DNA from 2 places in the Neptuniibacter sp. QD37_11 genome. Region 1 is predicted to be linked to the other one. Evidence: riboswitches for the same ligand, from Rfam matches in the RefSeq annotation. Region 1 holds a riboswitch; the other holds the start of a gene.
The links. A riboswitch is a leader RNA that binds a small molecule or an ion and turns the genes downstream of it on or off. The one in region 1 is predicted to bind cyclic di-GMP.
Positions count from the first base shown of each region.

Region 1 (16,566 bases):
GTAACAGTCGCCCTCTTTCTGAAAAAACGCTTTCGATGGCTGAAGAGATGGCTCTTGAGCACACCTCGGTCACGCAGATCGCCAGTATGGCGAACCAAGGTGATAACTTTGTTCTTGTCAGTGTAAGAGCGTTGAGTGCTCCCTACCCTCGCGGACAAATAACATTAGATCAGCCAACACAAACAGAATTACCAAAGCAGGGAGAAGCCTGGGCCGAGCAAGGCGTATTTGAACGCTTAAAACTCGAACCCGGCGATAAACTGACCTTAGGCTCAACAGAATTTATTTTAACTCACACTGTAAAGGCGTCACCCGATCGTGGGCGCGGCTTTATCAGCTTTAATCCGCAAATCATTATCAACCAGTCGGATCTTCAAAGCACTGAGCTCTTGGGCCCAGGCTCACGTGTACATTATCGTCAGCTGTTTAGTGGCGATGCTCAGCAAATAGCGAAACTAGAAACTTATCTACAAGAAAACAAACAAACCGGCGAACAGATCACTTCACTTAAAAGCGAAGAGGGCCAACAAAATAGCGCGTTAATGAAAGCTTCGTCTTATCTGCGTTTAGGCGCGCTGTTTGCTTTGCTCATTGCGGCCATGACGATTTTCCTAAGTTTACGCCGCTTCACACAGAGCCAAAGTAAACGCGCTGCCCTGTTGAAAAGCTTAGGGGTCAGTAATCGTCAGTTGTTACTGATGTACCTTGCGCAGCTAGGGTACGCATGGCTCCTATGTAGCCTTGTAGGGATTGTTCTGGCAGTTATATTGGAAGCATCTGGCCTACAACTGCTAAACGAACTGTTACCTCAACCAGTACCTACGGCCGTTTTCACAACCTACCTCACAGGGCCTGCGTTAGGCATTGCTATTATTGTCACCCTGGGGTTGCCGAACCTTCTGTTGCTACAGAAAAGCACGCCAACACAGCTATTCCAAAACCAGCCTTCGCCTCTAAAGTGGAGTGGCAAGCTGCCCTATCTTTGCGCGTTCATTGTCTTACTGTTATTTACTAGCAGTTACTTAAATAGCCTTTGGCTCACGCTCAGTCTTACTCTAAGCTTGCTTATCCTAGGTAGCCTGCTGGGTTGGCTCGGTGCTTTTATCGCGCAATGGAGTTCGCAGAGGTTATCTAAGCATCATCCGCTAGGGCAGATGTTGGCCAGCCGCATGCAGCAACAGCAGCGCTGGTATCGGATCCAAATACCGGTAATCTGCCTGTTATTTGCATTGTTGAGCATCAACTTAGTTGCTCTGAATGATCTACTTAGCCGCTGGCAAGAACAGTTACCCGAAAACACGCCGGACCATTTCCTAATCAATATTCAAGACTGGGAGAAACCTGAAGTTGAAACCTTGTTAACAGCACAGCAGATCGATAATCAGCTCTGGCCGATCTATCGTGGTCGATTAAGTAAGGTTAATGGCCAACCTTTAGCAGAGGCTCTCACGCCTGAACAGTTAGAACAGCCTTCGCTAAAACGTGAGTTGAACCTTACAGCCACGGAACAATTCCCCGCGCATAACAAGCTGATATCAGGACAGTGGAACAGCTCACAAAGCGTCTCTATTGAACAAAAGCTCGCATCTGAACTGGGCTTAACACTCGGCGATACCGTCACTTTTGATATCGCCGGCCGCGAAGCCAGCGCCGAGATCACTAGTATACGTTCTGTAAGATGGGACTCATTCCAGCCCAACTTTTACTATATATTCAGCCCCGACATCTTGGATCCGTACTCGCCTAGCTATCTAACCAGTTTTTATCTAGGTGATAAAAGCGCAGAGGTTAGCCGCTCTCTGCTACAACAGTTCCCGACTCTGACCCTGATCGATGTTCGGCAGATTCTGTCGCAGCTGCAAACATTACTGAGCAAGCTCTCCCTGCTCTCAAGCTTACTGATGTTGCTAACAACAGCATCAGGTTTAGTTTTACTTTATGTAACGCTGACCCAAGAACTTGAACAGCGTCGTCATGAAAACGCACTTCTGCTTACCTTAGGCGCGAGCCAGAAGCAGTGTAAACAACTTGATCGTTTAGAGATGGGATTGATTGGCGGGATCAGTGGTGTACTGGCAGTCATCATTTCCGAGGCAAGTTTGTGGCCGATCCACCAGCAATTGTTGAATCTATCACCGGTTTTGCATCCGATACTCTGGTGTCTATTACCGATACTCAGCAGCGGGCTATTTATTCTAATAGGGCACTTTAGCCATCGTCAGCAGAGCTTAAGCCAAAGCTATCAAACACTAGCTTCACGCTGAACAAAATGAGCAGCGGGCAGATCCTGATAATGACAGCGATTTCGCCCGCTTTTTTTAGCGGTATACAGTGCTTGATCAGCGGTTTCTACCAAACGTTCTAACTCGGCATTGGGACCTGCTTCAATCACAGCCAGTCCGATACTGACCGTAACGATCTCGGCACTGCTTGATTGCGCATGCGGGATCTGTAGTTCACGTACAGCGCTAAGCATTTTTTCAGCGATTTTCTTCCCGCCCGCCAGATCGGTATAGGGCAAGATCACGGCGAACTCTTCCCCCCCATAACGACATGCTTTATCCAAATCTCGATCACACTGTTGATCGATGGTTTGCGCCACCTGTATCAGGCAATCATCACCCGCTTGGTGACCATAGTGATCGTTGTACTGTTTAAAGTGATCAATATCGATCATTAACAACGCGAGAGGACTAAAAGTCCGAATCGAGGCCTGCCAATGCTGATTTAATGCCTGATCAAACAACCGACGATTGGCAATACCGGTCAAACTATCGGTGACATTCAATGCTTCTAACATGTCACGCTGTTGCTTCAACTGTATATGGTTATTTACTCGCGCTTGAACGATTGCGGGACTAAAAGGTTTAGATATGTAATCCACCGCCCCAAGTTCTAGGCCTTGGGTTTCCTCTTCAATAGTGGATTTAACGGTGACAAAAATAATCGGGATATTGCAGGTAAGTTCTTCAGCTTTTAATTGCGAACAGACTTCATAGCCGTTCATATCGGGCATAACAACATCAAGCAGAATCAGATCAGGTGGGTTTTCACGGGCACGTTCAATCGCCTTAGCGCCGCTTTTCGCAACAATAACTTTGTAATCACTCAACAGCGAAACCAACACATTGCAGTTAACCGCTTCATCATCGACTACCAGTACATGCCCCTTCACCTTATCCACAAGAGACTCCTTTACTTAACTATGAACACGAGTCCTTAGCTGCTCTAACTCCTTAAGGGCCTGCTCAAATTCAAATTCTTCCGCGGCGATTAATAGTGCCTGTAACTCCGTTTTATAATCATCCGGGCTATTATCAATTAACTCTGACACTGTAGAGGTCGCCCGACTGTTACCCTCTTTGAGAAGCTCTGTAATCTCATCCAAAGCCGCCATAAAAGAGGAATCGCCTTTATTAGTTATAGACGGTTGTAGCGAAGTTGCCTCTTTGGGCCCTAAAGCAACGTCAGAAGTAACAAATGCCGATATGGCACTGCTGAGCTGTTGGGCTTGTACGAGACATTCAGCAATTCGCTCTTTTTCACTTTCAGGGTTTTCACCTCGCAAACCTACTTCCAATTGCTGAGCAAGACTAAATAACTCGGTGCCTCCCAAATTCCCCACTAACCCAGCAAAGGTATGTACCCGATCAGCCGCCTCAACGAATTTTTGATGCTGCCAAAGAGACTGTACCTCAGTGAACGTTTCACCCTGCTCCTCGGCAAACTGCTTTAAGAGTTTGTGATAGAGGCCAAGATTACCATTAACCCGAGCCACTGCTTCTTCACAGTTAAGGCCCTCGATTGTTGGTATCGGACTGGTTGAGGAATGATGCACGATCTTCGGCGTGATCCACTGCGCTAAGGTTTCTAATAGCACCTGCGGCTGTATAGGCTTAGTGATATGCGCATTCATCCCGACCGCTTCGGTGCGCTCGATATCCTCCTGCATCGCATTGGCGGTCATCGCAATAATCGGAACGCTTTGGTAATCCGCAATCTCTCTCAACCTCTGCGTAGCCTCCAGACCATCCATTACTGGCATTTGGATATCCATCAACACCAAATCAAATGGTGTTTCTTGCGCTTGCTCTATCGCCTCCACACCATTGCCCGCCACACTAACCTCTAGACCTAAGCCTGTAAGCATCTCAGTGGCGATCTGTTGATTAATCAGGTTATCTTCCACCAACAAAACATGGGTATGCTTAAACTCTTTGGCAGCTTCGGCTTGCGTTGGAATAACCTTTGGCTGCCGTCCGCCTAGGTCAGCTTTGATATTCAACGCTTTCATTATCGCGCTGAGCAGTAAAGATGGACTCACAGGCTTGAGCAGGAAGCCGTCTAAATCCTCAGCACAGGCTTGATGAAGAATCCCCTCCCGATGATGCGCGGTAACCATCACGACCGCGGGAACCGGCTGGCTTGGGTTCAACGCTTTGATCTGTTTTGCACATTCAAAGCCGTCCAAGCCCGGCATATGCCAATCGATCAGAAGGAGATCATAAGGAGGTTCGTCACTGTCACTTACCCGCTGCAGTTCAGCAATCGCTTCTTCTCCCGAACTTAAGGCATAACCGTACATACCGAAGTTACACACTAGCGAGCTCAGCACATCACGAGATGCAGAGCTGTCATCCACAATCAAAACACGGGTGCCTTGCAGGCGTTTAGCAGGGTTTTCGGTGGCGAGATCAATTTCAGCCAATTCAAACTCACTGGTAAACGCAAAGCAGGAGCCGTGGCCCGTTTCGCTACTCACCGTGATTTCACCACCCATCAACTCAACTAGTTGTTTACTGATCACTAAGCCTAGACCTGAACCACCATATCGACGGGTGGTTGATGCATCCGCCTGACCAAAGCTTTTAAAGAGTCTTGCTTGTTCCTCTACAGATAAACCAATACCGGAGTCAGTCACACTAAACTGCAACCGCACCTTACCGCTCTCTCTCGAAACTTCTTCCACCTTGATTGAGATCTCGCCTTGCTCGGTAAACTTAATGGCATTGCCCACAAGATTCGTCAGCACTTGCCCTAAGCGTAAGGGATCGCCTCGTAGTTGACGCGGAAGCTCCCAAGGGTGAAAAAGTAGGATCTCTAAGCCTTTTTCCTCAGCTTTAAGACGCAGTAAATCACATAAATGTTCCAGCACATCGTCCAAAGAGAAGTCGATGGTTTCGACACTCATCCGCCCCGCTTCGATCTTAGACAGATCAAGAATATCGTTAATCACACGGAGCAAGTTATGCCCCGCCATTTGGATTTTTCTTAGGTAATCATGCTGCTGATCGGTTAGCTCCGTTTGCAGAGCAAGATGACTAAACCCAACCACCGCATTCATCGGCGTACGGATCTCATGACTCATATTGGCGAGAAATTCAGATTTGGATTTGGTGGCCGCTTCGGCTTCAGCTTTGGCCTGCTCCAATTGCTGCTGGGCTTTTTTCTGACCGCTGATATCTACCACCCAGAACAGGATCTGGCGTTCATCCTGAAAGAAGATCCGCTCCCAAGTTAATAGTGCCCAGAACACCGATCCATCCCTACGCACTAGTTCAACCTCAGTGGTGCTGACGCGGCCATGCTTGCGATATTCTTGAGCAAAGAATTCTCGGTCCTCATCATGTAGCCAACTGTTTTCAGGATTATGCTGTAGCCAAGACTCGATACTAAAACCAAACATATTGGCGCAGGTCTGATTTGAGTAACTCAGTTGATGCTCAACAGGGTTATATACACTCACCGCGATCGGGCTAGTTTCGAGAATATTGCGCAAGTAACTGTGACTCTTTTCTAGGGCTTGCTGACTTAAGGTCAGCTCTTGAGTACGCTCTTTGACCTTCTCTTCTAGCTTGCCTTTGTATTCCCTCTCGCTTTGTAAAAGTTGATTTCGCTCTCTAAGCAAGGCCTTAAGTTCCGCCTCAGCGCTGTTTAGATCATGGAACTGTTTAGTTAATCCTTGCTGCATCCGATTGATAGCATCAGCGACCACATCAAATTCATCAGGATCTTCTTGATCTTGGGGTTTGGAGAGTTTCAGTGGTTTGTTCTCGCCCTCTAATTCCCACCTAGATACATATTCAGTCACCGTCCCTAAGTGCCGGGTCACACGCAACCACATCAATAGCATGATAAAACCCGCAACTATTGCGGTTTTCACACCATTACTAATCAGAATAACGCTGGCTCGGTTGATCAACCTCTCATAAACATTATCGATACTGGCCGTTACTACCAGCGCACCAAGATAGATAGGATCGGCTTGGTTTACTCGCAAAAATTCTAGGGGGTAAACATGCTCTCGAGAGTTATCAGAGATCTTATCGCCAAACTCCCATACGCCACCTTGTTCATCTCTGATCACTACATGCTCTATATCTGGCAGCTGCTGTAAGCCTTCTAGATGCACACCAATCTGGGCGCCATCCATCGACCATAAGCCAAGGGATAAAGGAGGGACATGCGATCTTTCTATATCAACAAATTGCTGTTCAATGCGGCTGATATCAGCGTGATAGTCGAACGCTAACTGCACGCTGGTCGTGATCAACGTAAAACAGGAGCTAAATAAAATTACCTGTATCGCAAACTGTTTACCCAGACGTCCTGATATCGCTTGTTTAAGCCGTCTCATCCAGCGCCTCGCAATCGAAAGATCCTTGCATGAGTTTAGTTCAGCTGCAGAATTTCGTTGCGAGAAAGGGCGAATTTCGCGCAAAAGGCACGAAATTCAGCCAACGAGTTTATACCCTGTAAAATCTACTTTTTATTTCGCGCCAACATTAAGAAGGCTAGGTATAAACGACTTTTACGATTAGGTTTAGCGGCTAGCTTGTTTTGATCCTGTTCAGAAGAAGTGACGGACCTGAAGTAATGGCCACTAAAGCAAAAGATGGGGGATTTGAGCCCAAAATGCCAATCATCTTGGGCAGCTAATTGTGTAAAAATTGAAGAAGGTAAAGACGTGGGTAGATGTGTGGGCGCAGTATCCATTGCACTCACTGAATGAGATGCAAGCGCCAGAGCCATCCCTGCGACACAGCCGAATAGTGGTTTTGCAAACAACATAACGACAACCTCAGCAGAAGCGAGAGTTTTTATCGTCGGCGGTCCGGCCATCCCATAGGGACCCGTAACTTTGCGTCGCCCAATTGCTTGGGTTTTGCCTTTTCGAGAGTTAATCCCGCGAAAAAACAGATCCTGTTCACCCTAAGCTGTCGGCGGCTTGTGCAAAAGCTAAAGATCCCTTTGGCTTTTTATAATCCTAAACTTACCTGCGGTTTAAGTTTTTGTTTCAGATCCACTTTTGGATAGCAGCTAAACAGGCGCTCAATATCGATACCATCTTTCGACAACGCAGCTTTCACAACATCGCTACGGTCTTGCGCTAACTGCTGCAGCTTTGGTGTCACTTCTGCCTGAAGTTGTTCCTCGGGTAGAGGCTTTTTGCGCTTAGCATTTTCAGCCAAAATCTGTTGCCATATAGCTGGCTGGTCTTCAGCAACAGCAAGGCCACAGATATTCATCCGCATGCCCTTTCGTTCCTGCATCATCTGGGTCAATTTCGACAGATAAGCTGAAGATTCAGAATTAAGCGTGGCACCCGCCACGTCGAAGTAGACCGGTTGCAGAGTAATGAACGAGCCTTTCTCTTGTGCATCCATCACCATCTTGCCGATCGAAATCAACGTACCGAAAGGCTGTAGTGCTTTGGTTAGATAACCCATGGCTGCACTCTTCAAACCTTTACCCGCAAGCTTATTAATTACGGTCTGATAGCCAAACTGAGGATCATCCAAAGAGCCATCAATTGGGATCTCTAAATCAATATTGTCATCGTTATCCTGCAGGATCATCAATGCCGTTCCTAGAGGCATCGATACCTTCTGATCAAACTCGCCACTACGCTCACTATTTCTCGCTTCAACATCGAGTTTGTTCAAACGAATATCGGTATCACCCTTGAGTTTACGACCTTTAATAGTGCCTTTTGTGGTTAAGCTAAGCTGACCACTCTGCAAGTAATAACCGGTGTATTCAAGCGAGTAAGGACTTACTTGCGGAAGTTCAAGGCCTTTAATTTTGGCATCCCAATGACCACCGAAATTACCACTAAATAGCTCAATAGCGCCCTTGGCATTAATGGTGGACAACTTGTTTTTAGCCTTCAGATCAAACGCCGTTTTACCTTTGGAACCGGTATCTAGATTACTCAAAGCGAGGCGCTGAATTGTTAGATTGGTTTTAAAAGCAGGTTTAACCCCACCATCGACAATTTGGATTGGATTGCTGCCACTGACACGCAGTTTGTTCAGCTTAACTCTGATTGGCTTGCTTGCTTGTTTCTCGGCTTCTTTCGCTGATGTGGTAGCCTTTTCCTCACCGCTAGATAGCTGAGCTAATAACCAATCCAGATCAGTCAACTGACGCTTAGATGACAACAGCACCCGCGTTTTGCTATCACTCAACTGCACAGAGTTAATACTCAGTTCGCTTTGCTGTTTAAACTTAATATCATCGGCCGTGATTGCTCCCCACTGGGTAAATACCCCGCCATTACCCTGAACGTTGAGTTTCTCGGTTTCAAGCTTACCTAGACTGATATCGTTAACGTCTCGTAGTTGTGCCTGAGTTAAGCGCAAAGTAGCCAGACTAATCAGTTCCTGCTGCCCTTTAGACAAAGCAAAGTTTTGCAGAGCAACTGTAGGGATATTAGCCTGCCAGTTTTTCATATCAGCAGTCTGCACAGCACCGCGCGCCAATACACCATTGATATTGATAGTCTGCCCCGCTTGATTCAGCGCAATGCCTTCCGCTTTTAAAACCAGATCCTTAAGGGTCAGTTTTTGCAGCCCTTCCATCTCGACTGCAGAGACCAAATCGGCCCCTTTTAAATTGACCGTTTGCCCGCCTTGATCAAGCTGCAAACCTGCCACTTTGATTTGGCCTGCAGTTTTTAGCTGTTTTAGTTCACCCGCTAAAACGCCCAAATCAACATCACCTTTCCAAGCTAGTGAGTTTTGTTTTAGCGCCATATTATCTTGGCGGAACTTCAAACCACGTAACTTAACGCTGCCTTTTTGTTTTACCTGTAATAACTGATTAGTCAGGTTTGTGCGTACATTTAGATCGAGATCCATATCCAGATGGCCACGAAGTTCAGGCATAAATACTGCCGTGACACTGTGGATAGGGAAGTTATTTAACTTAACTTTGATCTCAGAACTCTTCTCTTCAGGAAGAGGCTTGGACTGGGACTGCAATACGATTGGCGCACCGTTTAAAGAGCCATCAAGATCCAAGGCAACCGGCTGATCCTGATCCCAAAGGTAGAAGTCGGCGATACGTCCTGTTTTCAATTGCAGCTTATGCGTCTGGTCATCTAACTCTGCTTGCCAGTTGATCGCTTGAAGATTTAACTGCGCTAAACCAAAGCTCCAATTTGAAGGAGGCTCTTCTGGCTTTTCCTCAACCTCTACTTCTTCGGACTTAAATTGGTTCAGATCGATTGGACCTAGCCAAAGTGCCTGCTCTTTCTGACGAACACCTAAATTAATGCCAGCAAGGCTCAGATCAGAAATTAAGATACGTTCTTGCTGAAGCTGCTCATAATCCAGATCAACCGAGAGACTATCTACCTGCAGAGGCGGCTTTTCTGCAGCTTCCGCTTTAAGACCTTTAATATTGATACGGCCTTCAAACCACTCTACTTCTAAAGCTGATAACTGAGCTTTATCCGCACCATTGTTCAGTAACCACAGCACCACCTGATCTCGCACCAATAGAGGCAAGTTATGTAGTAACAGAGCAACCAAAACGATAACAACCAGAAGAAAACGCAACATAGTCCCTTTTCGCCAGACGAGCTAATAACCTCTCTATCATAATCCAGTTTCATGAATAGAAAGCGAATCTTTAGGATAGAAACTCAAAAAACAGCATAAGTTTAGTGAAAAATTGAAACCGACCGAAAAGTCCCTACAGTTTGTAATGATACCTTGACGCTATTACAGTCCCTAAGGACGATTTATTCTGGCTATTAAAAACTTTCTACTCTTGATAAAATTGCCCACGTTTTTGAAGCCTTAGCGCTTCCGACAAGACAGTTCTATGCACATAAACTTTTGCGCGATTTAAATCGATTGCAATAAACCTGGAACCAGAAGCTCTTAAGGGCTCATCAGCAGGTGAAGTCAAATGCTGTGACTTCAATGATCGATCAAAATCCGCATGCCTGACATTAGGGTGACTTCGATGGCAGATCATGACGAAAACTTCCGCGATTCTTCAGGTTTCTCCTGGATCATCATTAACTTGATCGCTATGGCGTGGATCACTATGCCTGCTAGCATCGCACTGAGCCGCGTTACTCTGTAATCGCCTCAGCCTGTTTGAGCTGTTTCGGTTGCTGTGTTAAACAGGAACTATGAAACAGCTCAAAATTGGACAAGTCGCAAAACAATCCGGCATCAGCGTAGAAACCGTTCGTTATTACGAACAGCGCGGCCTTATCCCCGAACCCGACCGCCTTCCTTCCGGTTATAGGGTCTACCCGGAAACTATCCTACAACGTCTACACTTTATCCATCGCTGCAAAGACCTTGGCTTTTCGCTGCAAGAAATTAGCGAGCTCCTGTCGCTACAGACCGACCCGACCACCAGCTCTGCACTGGTAAAACAGCAGGTCGAACATAAGATCGCGTTAGTCAAAACCAAGATCAGCGAACTACAAAAGATCGAGCACTCATTAGAGCAGCTCTCCAATAGTTGCTGCGGGGAAGGTACTGTCTCGGACTGCCCAATTATCGACTTTTTGAAGCACTAGAAATCGCCATCACAACGGAGACTTGCGAGTAAGGCAAAAAATCCCCAAGATTAGTGTTCAATAAGATCTATACGACACAGATGACCCCAACACCATGAACAAACCTTGCTCCGAGAACAACTTCGCCGCAGAACAAGCAGAGCGACTATTAAGCAGCTTTGAACGCCTTACCGGAAAATCACTGATTCCATCAGACACCAGCAGTGATCAACGTGCTCAAGCACTATATAACGCAGCTCATCCCGTACTTTCCCACAATGCTAATGAAGATCCCTTGCTTAACTACTCCAACGCCAAAGGTATGGAGCAGTTCGAAATCCAATGGGAAGAGCTAATCAAACTACCATCACGCTATACCGCTGAACCACAAACCCAAGAAGAACGAAACCGCTTACTTAAAGCCGTAACCGACCATGGCTTTATTGATGATTACCAAGGCGTACGTATCTCAGCTAAAGGTAACCGCTTTATGGTTGAAGAGGCGATCGTTTGGAACGTTATCGACGAGAACGGTGTTTACTGGGGGCAAGGTGCGGTTTTGTATAAATGCAGGGCTTTGGTGGAGTAACATCTGAGCGGCTAGTCGATTGTGGTTAGACGCTGCGCTTGCTAGAACGGCTTCGCCTAACAGAAACAGTTTATGTAGGGTGTAATAACGGAGCGTATTACACCGCTTTTCTAAACCACTCAGCATCCATTGCCTATGAACTGTTGTGACAAACTAAACGACTTATATACAGTAAACTCAATTCACGAAATTTCGGAGCTAGACGGAAAACTAGCTATGGCATCTTCCGATATCGAAAATCACTCTGCAACCTTTAGATGTGGGAACTGTGGAAAGCTCTGGGTAGTGGAGAATTTAGGCAAGCGTAACGGTAAGCCTCTGAAGATTTATAAACATCGATAAGGCCTCCTTCAGGTTACATATAATTTAACCCTTCGTTTTATAAATCTATGACCTTCTTGAATGTAAAATCAGAGCATTCAGGCGGATCAGATAAGCGCCGCCGATATCCCATCTGATTACTAACCATACGAAATCCGGCCTTAGACTGTTGATCTAGGTTGGCATGAGTGTGTCCAAAACAAGCCAACTCTATTTTACCTTTAAACAGAGGTTCAAGTGCAGACCAATAACTTCCAGCAACTTCATCTACAGCAAATTGCGGATGCTGACACTCTCTCGATATTCCATGATGAGTCAGTAGTACCGTTTTGCCGTGAAAAGGTTCCACCAATTTTCCAAGCAACCAAGCTTTATGTGCTTGATGAACTGCTAACGCATCCTTGGGGGTAAAAAAGCGTTTTTCTGCATTGCTCGACGATATATGTATTTTTCGATAATCCTTAATACGAGATTTCACTACCGCTAAGTTACTCGAAGTATCTCCGTAAGCGGAAAAATCACTCCATAAAGTGCAGCCTAAAAAGCGATAGTTGCCCACGATCAACTCATCACAATTGAGTAGACTCACCAAAGTACCAGCAGCGACTGTTCGTAGCCTCTTATCAAGCTGATTTATGTCATGACCGTAATACTCGTGATTTCCTGGCACATAGAGCCCCTTTATACCTAAGCGTTCACATTGCTCAATTGCCCAACATATCCCCTGCTCTCCGGTACCTATATCGCCTAAAAACAGGATCATATCTGCAATCGTATTTGGAATATGTAGTTCTTCGCCGTTAGTAATAATTTCTAGATGTATATCTGAGAGGGGTAATAGCTTCATTAACTAGCCCGTATAAAAAGTAAACTCTTGCCCTGTGACCAATAACGCTCAGCTTAATTCCATGTATCTCAGGCTAATGGTAGTCTTTGCAGCTCAAGATAAATAAACAAGATGTAACACCATGAAAACCACCGATGCCGATACTCTAGGCTTTGATCTAGTTGGGCCTACACCACCAAATACCAATGCTGCACAATCGGAAAGCCCGGAACAGCGCATTGCGCGTACAGCGATTGAAGTCGCGTTGTTATTTAAAGGGCAGGAAGTACATCTACGTGATATTAAATTAAATGCAGATGGCACTCTGAAGGGTGAGGTTTCTGGTTTTTCGAATGTCTGTGCGAGAGAGTTTGAAGGCGTACGTTTTGGTCAAAGTCTATCCTTCCGCTATCAACATATTCAGCACTCGACGCGAAAAGATCCTTAAACAAAAAAACCTGCCGTAGGCAGGTTTTTTTTCTAGCAAGCGCAGCGTCTAACTACTAGACGCTAGCAAATGCATTAAAGCTTGATAGTTTCTACACCTTCAGGCGTACCCATCAATACAACGTCAGCACCGCGGTTGGCGAACAAGCCGTTAGTTACAACACCGACGATGTTGTTTAGCTGAGTTTCTAGCTGTTTAGGATTCATGATCTCCATATCGTGAACGTCTAGAATCACGTTACCGTTATCAGTCGTGAAGCCTTCACGCCATTCTGGCATACCATCTAGTTTTACCAATTCACGCGCTACTTGAGAGCGAGCCATTGGGATCACTTCTACAGGTAGTGGGAATTCGCCAAGAATATCGACTTTCTTAGTGCTATCTACGATGCAAACAAACTCTTTAGCAACTGCCGCAACAATCTTTTCGCGCGTTAGGGCACCGCCACCACCTTTCACAAGGTTCAGACCAGAGTCGAACTCGTCAGCACCATCAACATACACTTCCATCTCAGCAACAGAGTTCATGTCGTACACTTCGATACCGTGGCCTTTTAAGCGTTCAGCTGTAGCTTCAGAGCTCGCTACTGCACCTTCGAACAAGTGCTTAATTTCAGCTAAAGCATCAATGAAGAAGTTGGCAGTAGAACCTGTGCCCACACCCACAATACTGTCTTCATTTAGTTTAGGTTTGATGTACTCCACAGCAGCTTCAGCAACTGCTTTTTTCATCTCGTCCTGGGTCATGTTAGGCACCTGTTTTATGCATGTCGGAAAACAACCGGGGTTTTCACTAAAATATGTAAGAATTACGCTAAATTATACGCAGCTTTAGTGACCTATTGTAGACGTAACAGGGCGTTTCCCTTTACCATTTCCCGCTTACTTTTATTCAGACGAAACATTAGGCGAAATATCATGCCAGATAGATATATCAAAAAAATCCTCGAGGCCCGCGTTTACGACGTGGCGATCGAAACTCCACTGGATGAAGCAAAAGGTCTTTCTGAGCGTCTGAATAACCGAATTATGCTAAAGCGTGAAGATGAACAGCCTGTGTTCTCCTTCAAGCTGCGCGGCGCTTATAACAAACTATCGCAGCTCACCGAGGAAGAACGCGCTTGTGGTGTTGTTGCAGCTTCCGCGGGTAACCACGCTCAAGGCTTAGCAATGTCCGCGAAACACTTAGGTGTTAAAGCGACCATCGTCATGCCAAAAACTACGCCGGACGTAAAAGTGAACAACGTACGTCGTCTTGGCGGCAAAGTGGTACTTCACGGCGATGCTTACGACGATGCAGCGGCTCACGCTCAGAAGCTGGTTGAAGAAAAGGGCATGACTTACGTTCACCCCTTTGATGATCCCGATGTCATCGCGGGTCAAGGCACGGTTGCAATGGAGATCCTACGTCAGGAATCCGGCCCAATCGAAGCGATCTTTGTCCCAGTTGGTGGCGGCGGCCTCGTTGCTGGTATTGCTGCGTACGTTAAATATCTTCGCCCTGAAACTAAGGTTATCGGCGTAGAATCCGAAGATTCTGCGTGCCTAAAAGCCGCGTTGGATGCAGGTAAGCGTGTCACTTTGGATCAGGTGGGCATCTTTGCCGACGGTGTTGCTGTAGCAATCATCGGCGAAAACACTTTTGAAGTAGCGAAGAAATACGTTGATGATGTCATTACTGTATCAACGGATGAGATCTGCGCTGCGATTAAAGATATCTACGACGATACTCGCTCTATCTGCGAGCCTGCAGGTGCACTAGGCGTTGCCGGTATGAAAAAGTATGTTGCTCGTGAAGAGATCAGCGATAAAACGCTTATCGCAATCGACTCGGGCGCCAACGTAAACTTCGACCGTTTGCGTCATATCGCTGAACGTTCCGAACTCGGTGAACAGCGTGAAGCGATTATCGCCGCACGCATCCCTGAGAAACCGGGTAGCTTTAAAAAGTTCTGCTCAGCGCTAGGCAACCGCAATATCACTGAGTTTAACTACCGCTATAGCGATGATAGCAATGCTATCGTCTTTGCAGGTATTCAGCTAAAAGCCGGTGGTGATGGCCGCGAAGAAGTGGTCAGCGAACTACGTGAAAAAGAGTACGAAGTTGAAGATCTAAGCGAAAACGAGATCGCTAAAATTCACGTCCGTTATATGGTCGGTGGTCATGCGCCAGCAACGCTGGAAAACGAAGTGATCTACCGTTTTGAATTTCCAGAGCGCCCAGGCGCACTGATGAACTTCCTGAAAAAGTTGGGTGGAAAATGGAACATCTCAATGTTCCACTACCGCAACCACGGTGCCGCTTACGGTCGCGTATTGGTAGGTATGCAAGTGCCTGAAGCTGAACGTGATCAAGTGGGCACTTTCTTGGAAGAGATCGGCTACAACTACTGGGAAGAAACTGATAACGCAGCTTATAAGCTGTTCTTAGGTTAATCCCTGCTATCAACCCTGATGGTCACTGACTGGTCATCAGGGTTAATGTCCACCCTTACCGCAGTCAGCCTCTGATACTCAGAACCTAACTCTGCAAAATCTGCATTCCCTAACTCTTTGTCCAACCGTTTCAAATAATACTGACCACCTTTGGAATAAATCTTATCGCCAATAATCGAGTGGCCTAGATGTGCTAAATGCGCCCTAATTTGGTGTTTCCTTCCGGTAATTAACTCGCACTCAATCAAGCTTTTACCCTCGTCCTTTCGCAAGACCCGAAACAAAGTTTGGCTCTGTTTAGGCTTGGGGTACAAGTCTGATTCGGCTTGGTCCACCACATACATCTGACTGCGAATCGGGCTACCAACTTTTTCCGATAGCTCACATTCGTAGCTGAGTTCATCCCATTCAGGAATGCCCTCTACCCAAGCGTGATAGATTTTTTTGCTGATCAGTTTATCTAAACGCGGCTTCCACTTTTTATCCGCCACTTTGTTTTTGGCTAGCAGAATGATGCCTGCGGTCTCGGTATCAAGACGATGCAACAGGTGCGCATCCTCATAGGCTGTCTGACGACGAACAAGAGAGATTAGCGTGTCATATAAATTTCGAGTGGTACGGCTCACAGGCAGCAGATGGGGCTTAAATACAGCTAGAATTTCGTCGTCTTCCCAGAGTTTGCGCCAATGGGTATCAATAGGCTCTTCATAATGATCTGGCAGGGATACAACTATCTGCTGCCCTACTGCTAGGGCTTGGTTTGTAGAAGCAATCTGGCCATCGACAGAGATAAAACCCTCAGCGAATAGCTGCGGCAGTTGTGCTTGATGAAGACTGGCTAAACGCGTGGATAAGAAGCAGGAAACGGTTGGGGCTGCTGAATAAACTGTAAAATCCAAGACAAAGCCATCAGCCATGATTCCCTCCTAGCCACTAACAAGCGCAGCGTCTAGCAACAGGCTAGTCGCTTTAAGGCATCTCTGGCGAGTGCTCAAACCCTTCGCTAAAGAACGCTTTTATAGAGAAAAGCAGCAGTGAAGTTAGGCCCCAGATCAGACCAGTAACTACGCCAAGGTCAACAATGCCGCGCCATGGCTGCTCTAGTTGATGTACTAGCAAGACCATAGAGATGATGCCCAG
Region 1 is NZ_CP180552.1:3,388,684-3,405,249, forward strand. It holds gene ACMXYT_RS16065 (ABC transporter permease) at 1-2,264, shown strand, start outside; gene ACMXYT_RS16070 (diguanylate cyclase domain-containing protein) at 2,243-3,184, opposite strand; gene ACMXYT_RS16075 (response regulator) at 3,200-6,637, opposite strand; gene ACMXYT_RS16080 (hypothetical protein) at 6,763-7,071, opposite strand; cyclic di-GMP riboswitch class I at 7,106-7,180, opposite strand; gene ACMXYT_RS16085 (DUF748 domain-containing protein) at 7,260-9,848, opposite strand; gene ACMXYT_RS16090 (hypothetical protein) at 10,258-10,380, shown strand; gene ACMXYT_RS16095 (heavy metal-responsive transcriptional regulator) at 10,430-10,828, shown strand; gene ACMXYT_RS16100 (MEKHLA domain-containing protein) at 10,923-11,396, shown strand; gene ACMXYT_RS16105 (metallophosphoesterase) at 11,776-12,564, opposite strand; gene ACMXYT_RS16110 (hypothetical protein) at 12,686-12,991, shown strand; gene rpiA (ribose-5-phosphate isomerase RpiA) at 13,066-13,737, opposite strand; gene ilvA (threonine ammonia-lyase, biosynthetic) at 13,909-15,426, shown strand; gene ACMXYT_RS16125 (RluA family pseudouridine synthase) at 15,423-16,343, opposite strand; gene ACMXYT_RS16130 (hypothetical protein) at 16,396-16,566, opposite strand, start outside.

Region 2 (16,566 bases), 620 kb from region 1:
CCTGCCATAGTGCCCAGAAAGATGAGCTAATCGCGTCAGAGTCAGAGCTTATTGGTAAGACTGTGTTTGATGTCATGCCTTTTGCTGCTGCTACAACAGTGGTGCAAGCTTTGAATGATGCAGAAAAAAATGGTCTATCCAGAGGTCACCAAATACGCTTACCTTTAGCAAAAGGGGAAAGGGAGTTTGAGTTATCAGTGTCGTTAAAGGTAGGTGCTGGTCATGAACTACCGCATTTTATTGTGCTCTCTAGAGATGTTACTGAGCGTAAACGTGCTGAAAAAGAGCTGCATATAGCGGCAACGGCTTTTGATTCGCAAGAGGGAATGTTAATTACAGATTCCGAGTATTCCATTCTTAGGGTTAATAGCGCCTTTACACGTGTTACTGGCTACGAACCTGATGAGGTGATAGGCAAAAAACCTTCGATATTACAGTCAGGGCAGCATTCGGCTTCATTTTACAAAGATATGATGGGGCAGTTACACGAAGAAAAGTACTGGCAGGGCGAAATTTGGAATAAGCGTAAATCAGGGGAAATTTATCCACAGTATCTGACGATAACCGCTGTACAAGGGGATGCAGGAGAAATTACCAACTACGTTGGAGCGTTTACGGATATCACTCAGAGAAAAAGAGATGAAGCAAACATCCATAAATTGGCTTTTTATGATGTGCTTACGGGGCTGCCTAATCGGCGTTCATTGCAAGAGCGTTTAAGTAGTGCCATTCATTCTTGCCGGATAACAGATCAATTGGGGGCTGTTCTCTTTATTGATCTAGATAATTTTAAAAATTTGAATGACACTCAAGGCCATGATCAAGGCGATCTGCTGTTGATCGAAGTAGCAAACAGGCTGAATAACTGTGTTCGTAATGCCGATATGGTCGCTCGTTTGGGCGGTGATGAATTTATTATCGTATTGGAAAACTTGGGTATAGAAGAAAGCATCGCTTTAGCTCAAGTTGGTGGGATTGTGGATAAGTTAATTGTAGCGATACAGCAACAAGTCTCTCTCGATAGTATTCAATACCACACTGCATGTAGTGTTGGTATAACACTGTTTGATAGCGACGATGTGGTAGACAGTGTGATGAAACGTTCTGATATGGCGATGTATCAGGCGAAAGAGTCAGGTAAAAATACCTATAGATTTTATGATCCAGAAGCTGAAAAGGCGCTCTGTAGTATGGCGGCGTTGGAGTCAGATCTTCGTAAAGCTTTATCTGAACAGCAGTTAGAGCTGCATTATCAGGCTCAGTACCATAAAGACGAATTGATTGGTGCTGAAGCATTGGTGCGTTGGCACCACCCAGAGCGAGGTTTAGTTTCACCTGCTGAGTTCATTCCTCTTGCGGAAGATACAGGCCTTATTGTACCTATCGGGGATTGGATTCTATCCCAAGCTTGTCAGCAGCTTAAGAAATGGCAAACTGATCCCAATCTGCCCACTTTGAGTCTTGCTGTGAATGTCAGTGCGCGCCAGTTTATGCAGGAGCACTTTGTTGCTGAAGTTGCTGATTGTATCCACCGCTATGGTATTCAACCTGATCTTTTGAAGTTGGAGTTAACAGAAAGCCTTGTATTACAAGACATCGAAGACACGGTTGATAAAATGCATCAGCTGCGTAAGTTGGGTATCCGTTTCTCTTTAGATGATTTTGGTACAGGGTATTCTTCACTGTTACATTTGAAACGTTTACCGCTGGATCAAATTAAAATTGATCGCTCCTTCATTCGTGATGTAATTCAAGACAAAGATGATGCAGAGATTGTCCAAGCAATAATCGCCATGGGTCATAATCTTGGATTAAATGTTATAGCGGAAGGTGTTGAAACTGAGGCGCAGTGTATGTTCCTAGCGGAACATAATTGTACAGATTACCAGGGTTACTTCTTTGGTAAACCGTTGCCTGTGGATGAATTTGAAACTGCCAGCTCTAAAAAGCCCTTAGCAAGTTAAACCTGCAATAGGGTTTAATAAGAGTTCATCTGCTGATCCCAGAAGCGTTCCAGTTGTCGCAGGTTAGACCTCAATGTAGACATATCGTTTTCTTCCATTAAGCGCTCTGCACTGATCTCTTCCAATTGTTGATCAAACAGCTCTGCAATCAGGTTGTGGACAGCTAAGCCTTTTTGACTGAGCTTTATACGGACTGAACGTAGGTCGTGTTCTGAACGTTCTTGCTTGATATAACCGTTGCCGACCATTTTCTTTAAGTTATATGAAACATTAGAGCCTAGATAATAGCCTCGTGTTCTTAACTCGCTGGCTGTCATTTCTCGATCAGCGATGTTATGCAGTAGGAGAGCTTGAACGCTATTTATATCGGTATAGCCTAACGCTTCAAGGCGATATTTAAGAATATCAAGGATTCTACGGTGTAACCGTTCGATCAGTCTCAAGCAATCTAGGAAATCCGTTTTATTGTTTGAACTTAGTTCTGATTGTTGTGAACTCATTGAATTGTAAGCCTTGATATCAATATTCGTATTTTAAATAGTAATCCTGAATCTGTCGTAATAGCAAAGAAAAAGCACATTAATGAGCGTTTGTTTGCGCATAATTTCAAATACGTATTTAGTAATTACAAATAATGCTGCTACTATTACAGTCAGGCTCAATGAGATCTGGACTAACCTTTTGGTTTTTTTGGATTGTTGAGTTGTTTCCAGCGAATAGATCCTCTCTCGATAAAGGCAAACCAGAAGCAATTCTGGGACGCAAAGTCACAGATCCCACGTGGATGGCTGGGCTATCGAAAGAGAGATTTTTTATTTCTTCAGCGGATGATTCTCCGGTAACTGCCTTTCTACCCATAAAGCTAATTTATGTTTCATGTTGGGCTCAGAGACTTGATCCTTTGCTAAGGCTTGAATAAGTCCGTCATTCACTAGTAAGCGATAAATTGCTTTAATTTTGCTTGAAGCACTATCAGTGGCTTCAAAGTGGCCTGCACCGCGCTTTTCAAAGTAGATAGCACCTATCTTAAGGGCTTCTTTTACTAGCTCTGCTTCATGCTTATGTTTTTTCATGGCTTCTTCCCAAAGTCCTTGTAGATAAATATCTACTAACTTTGAATCTAAATTTCTAAAAAGACAAGCGGTCGCTCTAGTGCTTTGGTGCGTAAAGCTTTGCCTTTAACTCAGGCCTGATATACTTGCGGTTTATCAGTATCTACTTCCATTGGCGATCGTATGAAATACAGAATTATTCCGGTTACTCCGTTTCAGCAGAATTGTTCCCTTATTTGGTGTGAACAAACCATGAAAGCAGCGGTGGTTGACCCAGGCGGTGATCTAGATCGAATTCTAGCTGCGGCAGAGGAAGAGGGTGTTGAATTAGAGAAAATTCTTTTGACTCATGCGCACATCGATCATGCTGGTGGAACGGCTGAATTAGCTGCATCCAAAAAATTACCAATCGAGGGGCCTCATAAAGGCGACCGATTTTGGATTGAAGGTATGGCACAGCAGTGCAATATGTTTAACTTTCCGCCTTGTGAAACCTTTACTCCGGATCGCTGGTTAGATGATGGTGATACTGTTCAGGTAGGTGAATCAACGCTAAACGTTATTCACTGCCCAGGTCATACGCCAGGTCACGTTGTGTTTCATCATGTAGAAGATCAGATGGCGCTGGTGGGGGATGTTCTTTTCAATGGTTCTATTGGTCGTACCGACTTTCCTCAGGGAAATCACCAAGAATTGATCGATTCAATTAAGTTGAAGCTGTTCCCGCTAGGTCAGTCGATCGAGTTTATTCCAGGGCATGGACCGGGCTCAACCTTTGGTCGAGAGATGCAAAGCAACCCGTATGTTCGATAGGCTTGATAGCCTGATTTATTATTTGTGCAGCAGTTGCACATGCTCAAATAGTTGAGCGTCTAGTTGTTTCTTTTTGTCGATAATATGTTGTAACGGAGTCTCATTGATGGCTCCGTTTTTTATGCCAATCATTACATCGTTATAACCACCGCAAAGATAATCTACAGCCGCAGCTCCTAGACAGGATGCAAGTACTCGGTCATGCCCTGTAGGGCGGCCGCCTCTTTGTATGTGACCCAAAATACAGACCTTAGGTTGCTGGCCATGCTGCTCTAATTGTTTAGCTAAATTGTATGTAAGGCCCGGGGTAGGTCCCTCCGCTACAACAATAATCCCGCTTGATCCTTTGCCTTGTGCGCGGTTGTTGGCAAGCTGAAATGAGATAGCGTCTACTTTAACTTCATACTCAGGAATAACGACCAACTCTGCACCACAGGCTATCCCTACATGGGTAGCTATAAAGCCGGAGTTTCGGCCCATGACCTCTACTAAAAACAAGCTCTCGTGAGATAGGGCTGTATCACGGATTTTGTCTATAGCATCGAGAGCAGTGTTAACGGCTGTGTCAAAACCAATTGTGTCATCAGTGCCGTAGATATCGTTATCTATAGTGCCAGGCAGACCAATCACACGAATCGAGCTTTCCGAGGCTAGCATGTGAGCCCCAGTTAAAGAGCCATCACCGCCAATTACGACTAGGCTATCAATACCTTTTTTGAGCAAAACCTCGGCTGCCTGATGCCTAACCGCTGGATCAAGAAAAGCTAGGCAGCGATCACTTTTGAGTAATGTCCCCCCTCGTTGGACAATGTTGGTTACAGATGCGGAGTTCATTTCAAATAAATCTCCGATAATTAAGCCGCTGTAACCTTTGTTTACGCCATACACTTGAATGTTTTTATGCAGAGCAGAACGAACTACGCCTCGAATGGCTGGGTTCATCCCGGGTGAATCCCCTCCGCTGGTCAGCACTGCAATAGCTGTTGGTTTGTCTTCTTTAGTAAGCGTAGTTAACTCTGTGGACATAGTATCGAGCCTATTAGCTGCTTTATCGCAGTTAAGTTTAGCGTACTTCCTAAGAGCTCAGATTGTATCTGGATGCAGACTAGTTGATTTTTTATCAAAGATGAGTGGTCTATCTATGTGATTGCAGGGATATCCACTTTTTTCTATTGGTCTAACAGAATAATCAGTTGAAGTTGTCTCTAAGTATTAGTTCGTATTGATGAAGTGTTCCTAGGCATGTTATCTATCATCAGCCTTTACTTGGTTTGTTGTTTTACCGTCTCTGTTTTTTTTGAAACATACGAGTGGTGATACTAGTATCAAGAGAGATGGGTTTAAAAAGAGCTCGAAGCAAAGCTCGAATTATAAAAATATAATAGATGGAGTTTGTTATGGTATTTCGTAAGACGGTTACCTCTAGTTTGTTAGCGATGGGTGTTGGTTTAGCTGCCATGGGTGGTTCGACTGCAGCATCAGCACAAGAATTTATCACTATCGGCACAGGCGGTGTAACCGGCGTTTATTACCCTACAGGTGGTTCAATTTGCCGATTGGTGAATAAAAACCGTAAGGATCACGGTATCCGCTGCTCTGTGGAGTCTACAGGCGGTTCTGTTTACAACCTGAATACTATCCGCGCCGGCGAATTGGATATGGGTGTAGCTCAGTCTGATTGGCAGTTCCATGCTTATAATGGCACTAGCAAATTTAAAGATACAGGTGCTAACAAAGATCTACGCGCAGTTTTCTCTGTACACCCTGAGCCTTTCACTGTTGTCGCTCGTGCTGATTCTGGTATTAAAAACTTTGATGACCTTAAAGGTAAGCGTGTAAATATCGGCAACCCAGGTTCTGGTCAGCGCGGTACTATCGAAGTGCTGATGGAAGCTAAAGGCTGGACGATGGATGATTTCGCTTTAACTTCTGAACTTAAAGCGTCTGAGCAAGCTAGTGCTCTATGTGACAATAAAATCGATGCCATGGTTTATGTAGTAGGACATCCAAGTGGTGCAATCAAAGAAGCGACAACTTCTTGTGACAGTACGCTTGTAAATGTGGATGGTGCAGCAGTTCAAAAACTGATCAGCGATAACAGCTACTATCGTACAGCAACTGTTCCAGCAGGTATGTATCGCGGTAATGATGCTGATACGCAAACGTTCGGTGTTGGTGCAACGTTTGTATCTTCCGCAAAAGTGCCAGAAAAAGTGGTTTACGAGGTAGTTAAGGCTGTCTTTGAAAACTTCGATACTTTCCGCAAACTACATCCAGCTTTTGCTAACCTGAAGAAAGAGCAGATGGTTAAAGATGGTTTGTCTGCGCCTCTGCATCCTGGTGCAATTAAGTACTACAAAGAAGCAGGTCTTCTATAAGAGTTGGCTTGATAGGCAACGGGGACTTAATGTCCCCGTTTTGCTTTACGGCTTTTGCTCAGGCTTGGCTCTACAAAACTATTATAAGCTGTTTCAAACGGTGATTGTGTGACGGATAATCAGAACAGTTCTTCGGCTAGCATTTCCCAAGAAGTACAGGAGATGGTTGCTCAGGCAGATTCTGGGGCGCGTGCTCCAGAAGGGCTTCCTGGTAAATTGCTATGGGGTGTAGCGCTTTGCTGGGCTCTTTTTCAGCTTTGGTATGCTTCGCCTCTACCTTTTATGCTCGATTTTGGTGTATTCAATGATACTCAGGCTCGAGCCATTCATCTTAGCTTTGCAGTCTTTTTGGCATATACCGCATTTCCAGCATTTAAACGATCTTCTAGATCGGTTGTGCCATGGCATGATTGGATTTTTGCTGGAGTAGCAGCGTTTGCCGCTAGTTACTTAGTCATATTTCACGCGGAGCTAGCTGGACGGGCGGGTGCACCAATAACAATGGATATTGTTGTTGCCGTCAGCGGTATGATTTTGTTGTTGGAGGCGACAAGAAGGGCGTTAGGGCCACCATTGATGGTCGTGGCTGGCATTTTCATGCTGTATACCTTTGCTGGACCTTATATGCCGGATGTAATTTCGCATAAAGGTGCAAGTTTAAATAAGGCTATGTCGCATCAATGGCTAACCTCCGAAGGTGTATTTGGGGTAGCGCTTGGGGTATCGACAGGTTTTGTATTTCTGTTTGTCTTATTTGGTGCTTTGCTGGATAAAGCGGGCGCTGGTAATTATTTCACCCAAGTGTCCTTTTCACTATTAGGGCATATGCGCGGCGGTCCTGCGAAAGCTGCTGTTGTTTCCTCCGGCTTGAGTGGGTTGGTATCAGGCTCATCTATAGCCAATGTAGTAACTACAGGTACTTTTACTATCCCGCTGATGAAACGTGTAGGTTTTCCAGGGTATAAAGCAGGTGCGGTTGAGGTTGCTGCTTCAACCAATGGTCAGTTAACACCACCAATTATGGGTGCGGCAGCATTCTTGATGGTGGAGTTTGTTGGTATTTCTTATATCGAAGTAATTCAGCATGCAATCCTACCCGCGCTGATTTCTTATATCGCTTTGATCTACATTGTTCATTTAGAAGCGGTAAAGGCTGGAATGAAAGGCTTACCGACTCGAAATCATGCCTCGTTGGCACAAAAGCTGTCAGTGTGGGCAATGATTATCGTGGGTGTATGTGTCATTTCATTGACCGTGTATCACGGATTAGGTTGGACTAAGAGTTACATGGGGAATTGGTCATATCTAATTGCTGGTCTTGTGATTCTTATAGCTTATATTGGGCTCGTGCGATATGCGGCTAAGTTTCCTGATCTGCATATGGACGATCCGAATTCTGAAGTTGTAATGCTGCCAGAAGTAGGGCCTACAGTTAAATCAGGTTTGTACTATCTCCTACCCGTTGTTGTGCTGGTTTGGTGTTTAACGGTTGAACGATTTTCGCCAGGTTTGTCTGCTTTCTGGGCAACGGTGTTTATGATCTTCATTGTGTTAACCCATAAGCCAATCAAAACCTATTTCAGAGAGCCACTCGCTTGGAGTAGCCAGATAGTGCATGGCGTCGAAGATCTATTGAATGGTCTTGTTGGCGGCGCAAGAAATATGATTGGAATCGGTGTGGCAACTGCTGCAGCGGGTATTGTTGTAGGTACAGTCACTTTGACAGGCCTAGGGCAAATGATGACTGAGTTTGTGGAGTTTATCTCAGGCGGTAGTATCTTTTTGATGCTGTTGTTTACAGCGATTATCAGTTTGATATTAGGTATGGGTTTACCAACTACAGCAAACTACATCGTAGTGTCATCGTTAATGGCTCCAGTTATTGTCACGCTTGGTGCTGAAAATGGCTTGATCGTCCCCTTAATTGCTGTTCATTTGTTTGTTTTTTACTTTGGTATTCTCGCGGATGATACACCACCCGTTGGCTTAGCGGCGTTTGCAGGTGCCGCTATAGCGCAATCAGACCCTATTAAGACGGGTGTTCAAGGTTTTACCTATGATATTCGTACAGCGGTATTGCCGTTTATGTTTATCTTCAATACTGAATTGATATTGATAGGTATCGAAGGGCCAATGCACCTTCTGCTTACTATCTTTGGCGCATTAGTGGCAATGTTAGTGTTTGCAGCGGCGACACAAGGATACTGGATAGTGAAAACTCGTTGGTATGAAACCGTTCTGTTATTAGCTATCGCGTTCTTGATGTTTAGGCCCGGAGCAATATGGGATGAAATTTATCCTGCTATTGAGCAAGTATCCCCAACCAAGCTAGAGCAAGTCGCAGAAGATATGCCAAATGGTAGACCGTTAAGAATGATTGTGGCCGGTGAAACTATTGATGGTGATTTTGTGAATAAAACGGTTGAGTTACCGCTAGCCAATGAAGGTACAGGCGCTGAGAAAATTGAAGCTGCAGGACTAATGTTACGGGAAGAGGGTGAGCGTGTAATTGTCGACCTCGTTACCTTTGATTCAGATGCTCAGAAAGTAGGCTTGGATTTCGATTGGGAGATCAAAACACTTGAGGTAGAGGCCGATCGACCACCGAAACAGCTAGTGTGGATTCCAGTGTTGCTACTACTAATAGCAATGGGATGGATGCAAAACAGACGCCGTAAGGCAGAACAGGGTTGCTAAACAATGTTTAAAAAAATATTGGTACCACTAGACCTTCAAGACGGGAAAGCTGTTGAGCAAACGTTACAGACTGTAAAAGAATATATAGATGAAAGTGTCGAGCTTCATCTGATGACTATTCTATCTGGCTATCAAATGCCAATGGTGGCGTCATACTTTCCTAAAGGTGCAGTTGAGAAAGCATTGGAGGCTATGCGTAAAGAGCTGCAAACAATCGGTGCAAAAGCTTTAGATAATAGAGGCTTTGAAGTTGATGTTAGAGAGGGTAAAGCGCACAAAGAGATTGTTAGGCGTGCTAAAGAAATAGAGGCCGATCTAATTATCATGAGTGCGCAAAAGCACGGAGCTGTTGAAAAGGTAATGCTGGGTTCTGTTACTGCAAAGGTAACGGAGAGAGCAAAATGCTCTGTTCTAGTATTAAAAGGCTAAATTAAAGTCTAAGTAAAAGGCGTTGAGGTAAAACTCAGCGCCTTTTTTGTATCTGTTGACTACTATTTAAACGCTGTTGATTAATGCTTGATCGATTTGTGGTGGTTTGTAAGTTTTTTTCAACTTTTTGCACTTTTTTTAAGATTGGGTGTTGACCCTTTTTCAGATGTCTGTAGAATTCGCCGTCCTTGCTTAGGGAGGCCGCCAAAACGGGGCTTATTGAGCTAAGTGAGGTGCTTAGTAAGTGATTGAAAATATTGGTTTTTTAGATTGCTTACGGGGCAGGATTCAAAGTCCGGTTGCTGAGTAAAAAATTTTACAAAATTGCAAAATAAACGGTTGACTTTGAATGAGCGCACAGTAGAATATGCGCCTCGCTTGAGACGAAACGCTGAGTCAGCGGAGAGTCAAAAAAGCAACGCTCTTTAACAATTTGATCAGATAATTCGTGTGGGCGCTTGTTGAGAAGAAGCAAACTTTTTCTAGACAAGCAACCAAGTGAATTCATTTAAAGCGATTTACAAAGGTTTAACGTTCTTAAGAATGTTATCCGGTTGTTTAGTACTAGAGCCCGTTACCACATTCCTGGTAACACAAATGATTTAAACTGAAGAGTTTGATCATGGCTCAGATTGAACGCTGGCGGCAGGCCTAACACATGCAAGTCGAACGGTAACATGACTAGCTTGCTAGTTGATGACGAGTGGCGGACGGGTGAGTAACGCGTAGGAATCTACCCAGTAGCGGGGGATAAGCCAGAGAAATTTGGTCTAATACCGCATACGCCCTACGGGGGAAAGCAGGGGATCTTCGGACCTTGCACTATTGGATGAGCCTGCGTGAGATTAGCTAGTTGGTGAGGTAATGGCTCACCAAGGCGACGATCTCTAGCTGGTCTGAGAGGATGATCAGCCACACTGGAACTGAGACACGGTCCAGACTCCTACGGGAGGCAGCAGTGGGGAATATTGCACAATGGGCGCAAGCCTGATGCAGCCATGCCGCGTGTGTGAAGAAGGCCCTAGGGTTGTAAAGCACTTTCAGCAGTGAGGAAAGGTTAGTAGTTAATACCTGCTAGCTGTGACGTTAACTGCAGAAGAAGCACCGGCTAACTCCGTGCCAGCAGCCGCGGTAATACGGAGGGTGCGAGCGTTAATCGGAATTACTGGGCGTAAAGCGCGCGTAGGTGGATTGGTCAGTCAGATGTGAAAGCCCAGGGCTCAACCTTGGAACTGCACCTGATACTGCTAATCTAGAGTACGGTAGAGGGTAGTGGAATTTCCTGTGTAGCGGTGAAATGCGTAGATATAGGAAGGAACACCAGTGGCGAAGGCGACTACCTGGACCGATACTGACACTGAGGTGCGAAAGCGTGGGGAGCAAACAGGATTAGATACCCTGGTAGTCCACGCCGTAAACGATGTCTACTAGCCGTTGGGAGACTTGATCTTTTAGTGGCGCAGCTAACGCGATAAGTAGACCGCCTGGGGAGTACGGCCGCAAGGTTAAAACTCAAATGAATTGACGGGGGCCCGCACAAGCGGTGGAGCATGTGGTTTAATTCGACGCAACGCGAAGAACCTTACCAACTCTTGACATCCAGAGAAGTTACTAGAGATAGTTTCGTGCCTTCGGGAACTCTGAGACAGGTGCTGCATGGCTGTCGTCAGCTCGTGTTGTGAAATGTTGGGTTAAGTCCCGTAACGAGCGCAACCCTTGTCCTTATTTGCCAGCACTTCGGGTGGGAACTCTAAGGAGACTGCCGGTGACAAACCGGAGGAAGGTGGGGACGACGTCAAGTCATCATGGCCCTTACGAGTTGGGCTACACACGTGCTACAATGGCCGGTACAGAGGGCCGCGAACCTGCGAGGGTAAGCTAATCTCAGAAAACCGGTCGTAGTCCGGATTGGAGTCTGCAACTCGACTCCATGAAGTCGGAATCGCTAGTAATCGCGAATCAGAATGTCGCGGTGAATACGTTCCCGGGCCTTGTACACACCGCCCGTCACACCATGGGAGTGGATTGCACCAGAAGTAGCTAGCTTAACCTTCGGGAGGGCGGTTACCACGGTGTGGTTCATGACTGGGGTGAAGTCGTAACAAGGTAGCCCTAGGGGAACCTGGGGCTGGATCACCTCCTTAAACGAAAGCCGATTCTCGGCAAGCGTTCACACGAATTATCTGATCAGAGAAGTTAAGAGCAACGGTGTAGGCTTGTAGCTCAGCTGGTTAGAGCGCACCCCTGATAAGGGTGAGGTCGGTGGTTCAAGTCCACTCAGGCCTACCAATAATAGCCTTACTGTTTTCTTTGGGGCTATAGCTCAGCTGGGAGAGCGCCTGCTTTGCACGCAGGAGGTCTGCGGTTCGATCCCGCATAGCTCCACCATCATCCTAAGGATGAGAAGGAAGAGTTTTAAAACATATTGTCGGTTAAGACATTATCTTTTAAAGCTTTTTTGCTTTAAACGCTCTTTAACAATTTGGATTTGATTCATTTGATTTAGATTTAAGACATGTAGTTTTACTGCATGCGCCAATTCGGCGAAATCTATCGTTACTAGCAATACAAGTTACTGTGATTCCAGACGCCTTCGGGTTATATGGTCAAGTGACTAAGCGTGCACGGTGGATGCCTTGGCAGTCAGAGGCGATGAAGGACGTTGTAACCTGCGATAAGGTTCGGGGAGGTGGTAAACAACCTTTGATCCGGACATTTCCGAATGGGGAAACCCACCTATTTATAGGTATCTTTTAACTGAATACATAGGTTATTAGAGGCGAACCTGGGGAACTGAAACATCTAAGTACCCAGAGGAAAAGAAATCAACCGAGATTCCCTAAGTAGCGGCGAGCGAACGGGGACCAGCCCTTAAGCTTTATTAGATTTAACAGAACACTCTGGAAAGTGTGGCCATAGTGGGTGATAGCCCCGTATGTGAAAGGTCTTTTAAAGTGAAATCGAGTAGGACGGCACACGTGAAACGCTGTCTGAATATGGGGGGACCATCCTCCAAGGCTAAATACTCCTGACTGACCGATAGTGAACCAGTACCGTGAGGGAAAGGCGAAAAGAACCCCTGTGAGGGGAGTGAAATAGACCCTGAAACCGTGTACGTACAAGCAGTGGGAGCCGTTTTCGGACGGTGACTGCGTACCTTTTGTATAATGGGTCAGCGACTTACTTTTAGTGGCAAGGTTAAGCATTTGCGGAGCCGTAGGGAAACCGAGTCTTAATAGGGCGTCCAGTCGCTAGGAGTAGACCCGAAACCGAGTGATCTATCCATGGGCAGGTTGAAGATGCAGTAACATGCATTGGAGGACCGAACCGACTGTCGTTGAAAAGCCAGCGGATGACTTGTGGATAGGAGTGAAAGGCTAATCAAACTCGGAGATAGCTGGTTCTCCTCGAAAACTATTTAGGTAGTGCCTCGTGTCTAACCATGGGGGTAGAGCACTGTTTCGGCTAGGGGGTCATCCCGACTTACCAACCCGATGCAAACTCCGAATACCCATGAGTTCAATCACGGGAGACACACGGCGGGTGCTAACGTCCGTCGTGGAAAGGGAAACAACCCAGACCGTCAGCTAAGGTCCCAAAGTTTATGCTAAGTGGGAAACGATGTGGGAAGGCTTAGACAGCTAGGAGGTTGGCTTAGAAGCAGCCACCCTTTAAAGAAAGCGTAATAGCTCACTAGTCGAGTCGGCCCGCGCGGAAGATATAACGGGGCTAAGCATAACACCGAAGCTACGGATGCACTTTGTGCATGGTAGAGGAGCGTTCTGTAAGCTGTTGAAGCGGAAGCTGTAAGGCACCGTGGAGGTATCAGAAGTGCGAATGCTGACATGAGTAACGATAAGGGAGGTGAAAACCCTCCCCGCCGGAAGACCAAGGGTTCCTATCCAACGCTATTCGAGGTAGGGTGAGTCGGCCCCTAAGGAGAGGCTGAAGAGCGTATCCGATGGGAAACAGGTTAATATTCCTGTACTGCTCATAACTGCGATGGGGGGACGGAGAAGGCTAGGCTAGCGCGGCGTTGGTTGTCCGCGTTTAAGGTAGTAGGTTGAGGACTTAGGCAAATCCGGGTCCTTAAGACCGAGAACCGATGACGAGGTCCTTTATGGACTGAAGTAGTTGATGCCATGCTTCCAGGAAAATCCTCTAAGCTTCAGGTTATGACTAACCGTACCCTAAACCGACACAGGTGGTCAGGTAGAGAATACTAAGGCGTATGAGAAAACTCGGGTGAAGGAACTAGGCAAAATGGCACCGTAACTTCGGGAGAAGGTGCGCCGGTTTTGGTGATGGGACTTGCTCCCTAAGCTGAGGCCGGTCGAAGATACCAGGTGGCTGCGACTGTTTATTAAAAACATAGCACTCTGCAAACTCGAAAGAGGACGTATAGGGTGTGACGCCTGCCCGGTGCCGGAAGGTTAATTGATGGGGTTAGCACTTGTGCGAAGCTCTTGATCGAAGCCCCGGTAAACGGCGGCCGTAACTATAACGGTCCTAAGGTAGCGAAATTCCTTGTCGGGTAAGTTCCGACCTGCACGAATGGCGTAACGATGGCCACACTGTCTCCACCCGAGACTCAGTGAAATTGAAATAGCTGTTAAGATGCAGTTTACCCGCGGCTAGACGGAAAGACCCCGTGAACCTTTACTACAGCTTCACAGTGGACTTTGACATTACTTGTGTAGAATAGCTGGGAGGCTTTGAAACTTGGACGCCAGTTCAGGTGGAGCCACCTTTGAAATACCAGCCTGGTAATGTTGAGGTTCTAACCCAGTTCCCTAAGCGGGATCGGGGACATTGTGTGGTGGGTAGTTTGACTGGGGCGGTCTCCTCCCAAAGAGTAACGGAGGAGCACGAAGGTACCCTCAGCATGGTCGGAAATCATGCAATGAGCGCAAGAGTAGAAGGGTGCTTGACTGCGAGACAGACACGTCGAGCAGGTACGAAAGTAGGTTCTAGTGATCCGGTGGTTCTGTATGGAAGGGCCATCGCTCAACGGATAAAAGGTACTCCGGGGATAACAGGCTGATACCGCCCAAGAGTTCACATCGACGGCGGTGTTTGGCACCTCGATGTCGGCTCATCACATCCTGGGGCTGAAGCCGGTCCCAAGGGTATGGCTGTTCGCCATTTAAAGTGGTACGCGAGCTGGGTTTAGAACGTCGTGAGACAGTTCGGTCCCTATCTGCCGTGGGCGTTTGAGATTTGAGAAGAGTTGCTCCTAGTACGAGAGGACCGGAGTGAACGAACCTCTGGTGTACCGGTTGTGATGCCAATTGCATTGCCGGGTAGCTACGTTCGGACGGGATAACCGCTGAAAGCATCTAAGCGGGAAGCCTCCTTCAAGATGAGATCTCACTGGGAACTTGATTCCCCTAAAGGGCCGTTGAAGACTACGACGTTGATAGGTTGGGTGTGGAAGCGCTGTGAGGCGTTGAGCTAACCAATACTAATTGCCCGTGAGGCTTGACCATATAACGCCCAAGGCGTTTGGCAAGTGACTTGTAAGATATGTAAGACGATAGAGAGTAACGAATTAGCGCGTAGTTAAGCTACAGTCGATAAACTATCTAGATCAAATAAAAGAAGAATCAGATCTAAGTTGTAACAGTTTTGCTTGGCGACCATAGAGTTGTGGAACCACCTGAATCCATCCCGAACTCAGACGTGAAACGCAACATCGCCGATGGTAGTGTGGGGCTTCCCCATGTGAGAGTAGGTCATCGCCAAGCATTTAATTAAGAGAAAACCCCGGTCACGCTGTGATCGGGGTTTTTTCGTTTTGGGATAAAACTACTTAACCAAGTATTTAACCAAGCTTAATCCACAACTAGCAACTAACAATTGCTATAGACTCTTGTCGCTAGTGTCTTACTCTTCATTTCTGGTATGCTTAGCGCGCAATGCGAAACCTCTAAGGAAAAATTGATAGATGTATACTGAAGATGATATTCGCCGCCTTAAATGGCAGAGTCGACGTGGTATGTTGGAACTTGATGTTCTTTTTGTTCCGTTTGTGGAAGAGGCTTTTGCGGACTTAGACGAGGCTGATCAAGATCGTTTTGTTAAGTTATTAGATGAGGAAGATCAGGATCTATTTGTGTGGCTTATGGAGCGAGAAGTACCAGCTGATCCTGACTTGCAAAGGATTGTGAGGATTATTCTGGAGCGTGTTCAGCCTAAATAACGAACCTATCTCTCCTTCCTGTACCCTGCTGGTTATATATAGTGGGGTGCATCTTAGTGCGTGCTTTGCTCTTTTTTACTCTGCGATTCCTTTACACATAGCTGTTTTAGCTACATTGGCACTTCTATGTAGTTTTCTGTTTTATTTAAATGAAAGGGTGCTATTAACATCCCCTCTGTCCATTGTTGCTATTACTTGGAATGGGGAAGAGGGAGTGATTTCATTACTCCAGAGAAACCAGCAACGGATTGATGTGACCCGAATTAAGCAAAAGGTGATCACTCCCTTTGTGATCGTCATGTTGTGCAACAGCGACAGTCGCTTTTACACTATACCTGTTGTAATAATGCGTCAGAGCTTCAATGAAAATGCTTTTAGACGGCTACGGGTTCTGTTGTTATACAGTCCGCTTTATGGCCTTAATTCCAATGAAAATTGATTGGCGTTAAAATTGTATCTAGTGCTTCAGGTCCCTGATCTGGGAAATCCAGTGTGTAGTGGAGTCCACGACTTTCCTGCCTTAGCATCGCTGAGCGAATAATCAAGTCAGCAACGACGGCCAAGTTACGAAGCTCCAGTAGATCGTTACTGATTTTGTAGTTACTGTAATATTCGCTAATCTCTTGCTGTAAAAGATCTATGCGATGCTTAGCTCGTTGTAGTCGTTTGGTCGTTCTCACAATGCCTACGTAGTCCCACATGAAACGACGTATTTCATCCCAGTTGTGAGAGATAATAACATCTTCATCTGAATTGGTTACTTGAGACTCATCCCATGCTGGTATGATTGATTCGTCTAGAGGTGCCGTTAGAGATTGTACGACATCGTCTGAAGCGGATTTTGCATAGACAAGGCATTCAAGAAGAGAGTTGCTAGCCAATCGATTGGCGCCATGAAGCCCCGTAAATGAAGTTTCGCCAATAGCATAAAGCCCCGGAATATCGGTGCGGCCTTTTTCGTCTGTCACGACACCACCGCAAGTGTAATGGGCAGCAGGTACAACTGGAATTGGTTCTTTAGTGATGTCGAT
Region 2 is NZ_CP180552.1:2,764,899-2,781,464, reverse strand. It holds gene ACMXYT_RS12965 (EAL domain-containing protein) at 1-1,964, shown strand, start outside; gene ACMXYT_RS12960 (MarR family winged helix-turn-helix transcriptional regulator) at 1,979-2,464, opposite strand; cyclic di-GMP riboswitch class I at 2,691-2,765, shown strand; gene ACMXYT_RS12955 (DUF5062 family protein) at 2,777-3,037, opposite strand; gene ACMXYT_RS12950 (MBL fold metallo-hydrolase) at 3,200-3,829, shown strand; gene pfkA (6-phosphofructokinase) at 3,848-4,855, opposite strand; gene ACMXYT_RS12940 (TAXI family TRAP transporter solute-binding subunit) at 5,227-6,207, shown strand; gene ACMXYT_RS12935 (TRAP transporter permease) at 6,370-8,904, shown strand; gene ACMXYT_RS12930 (universal stress protein) at 8,908-9,333, shown strand; rRNA gene ACMXYT_RS12925 (16S ribosomal RNA) at 9,938-11,477, shown strand; tRNA gene ACMXYT_RS12920 (tRNA-Ile) at 11,546-11,622, shown strand; tRNA gene ACMXYT_RS12915 (tRNA-Ala) at 11,646-11,721, shown strand; rRNA gene ACMXYT_RS12910 (23S ribosomal RNA) at 11,938-14,822, shown strand; rRNA gene rrf (5S ribosomal RNA) at 14,965-15,080, shown strand; gene ACMXYT_RS12900 (succinate dehydrogenase assembly factor 2) at 15,281-15,535, shown strand; gene ACMXYT_RS12895 (protein YgfX) at 15,519-15,974, shown strand; gene nadB (L-aspartate oxidase) at 15,955-16,566, opposite strand, start outside.
Region 2: it holds a riboswitch for cyclic di-GMP, as region 1 does, so the genes downstream of both, ACMXYT_RS12950 (MBL fold metallo-hydrolase) here and ACMXYT_RS16080 (hypothetical protein) in region 1, are expected to answer to the same signal.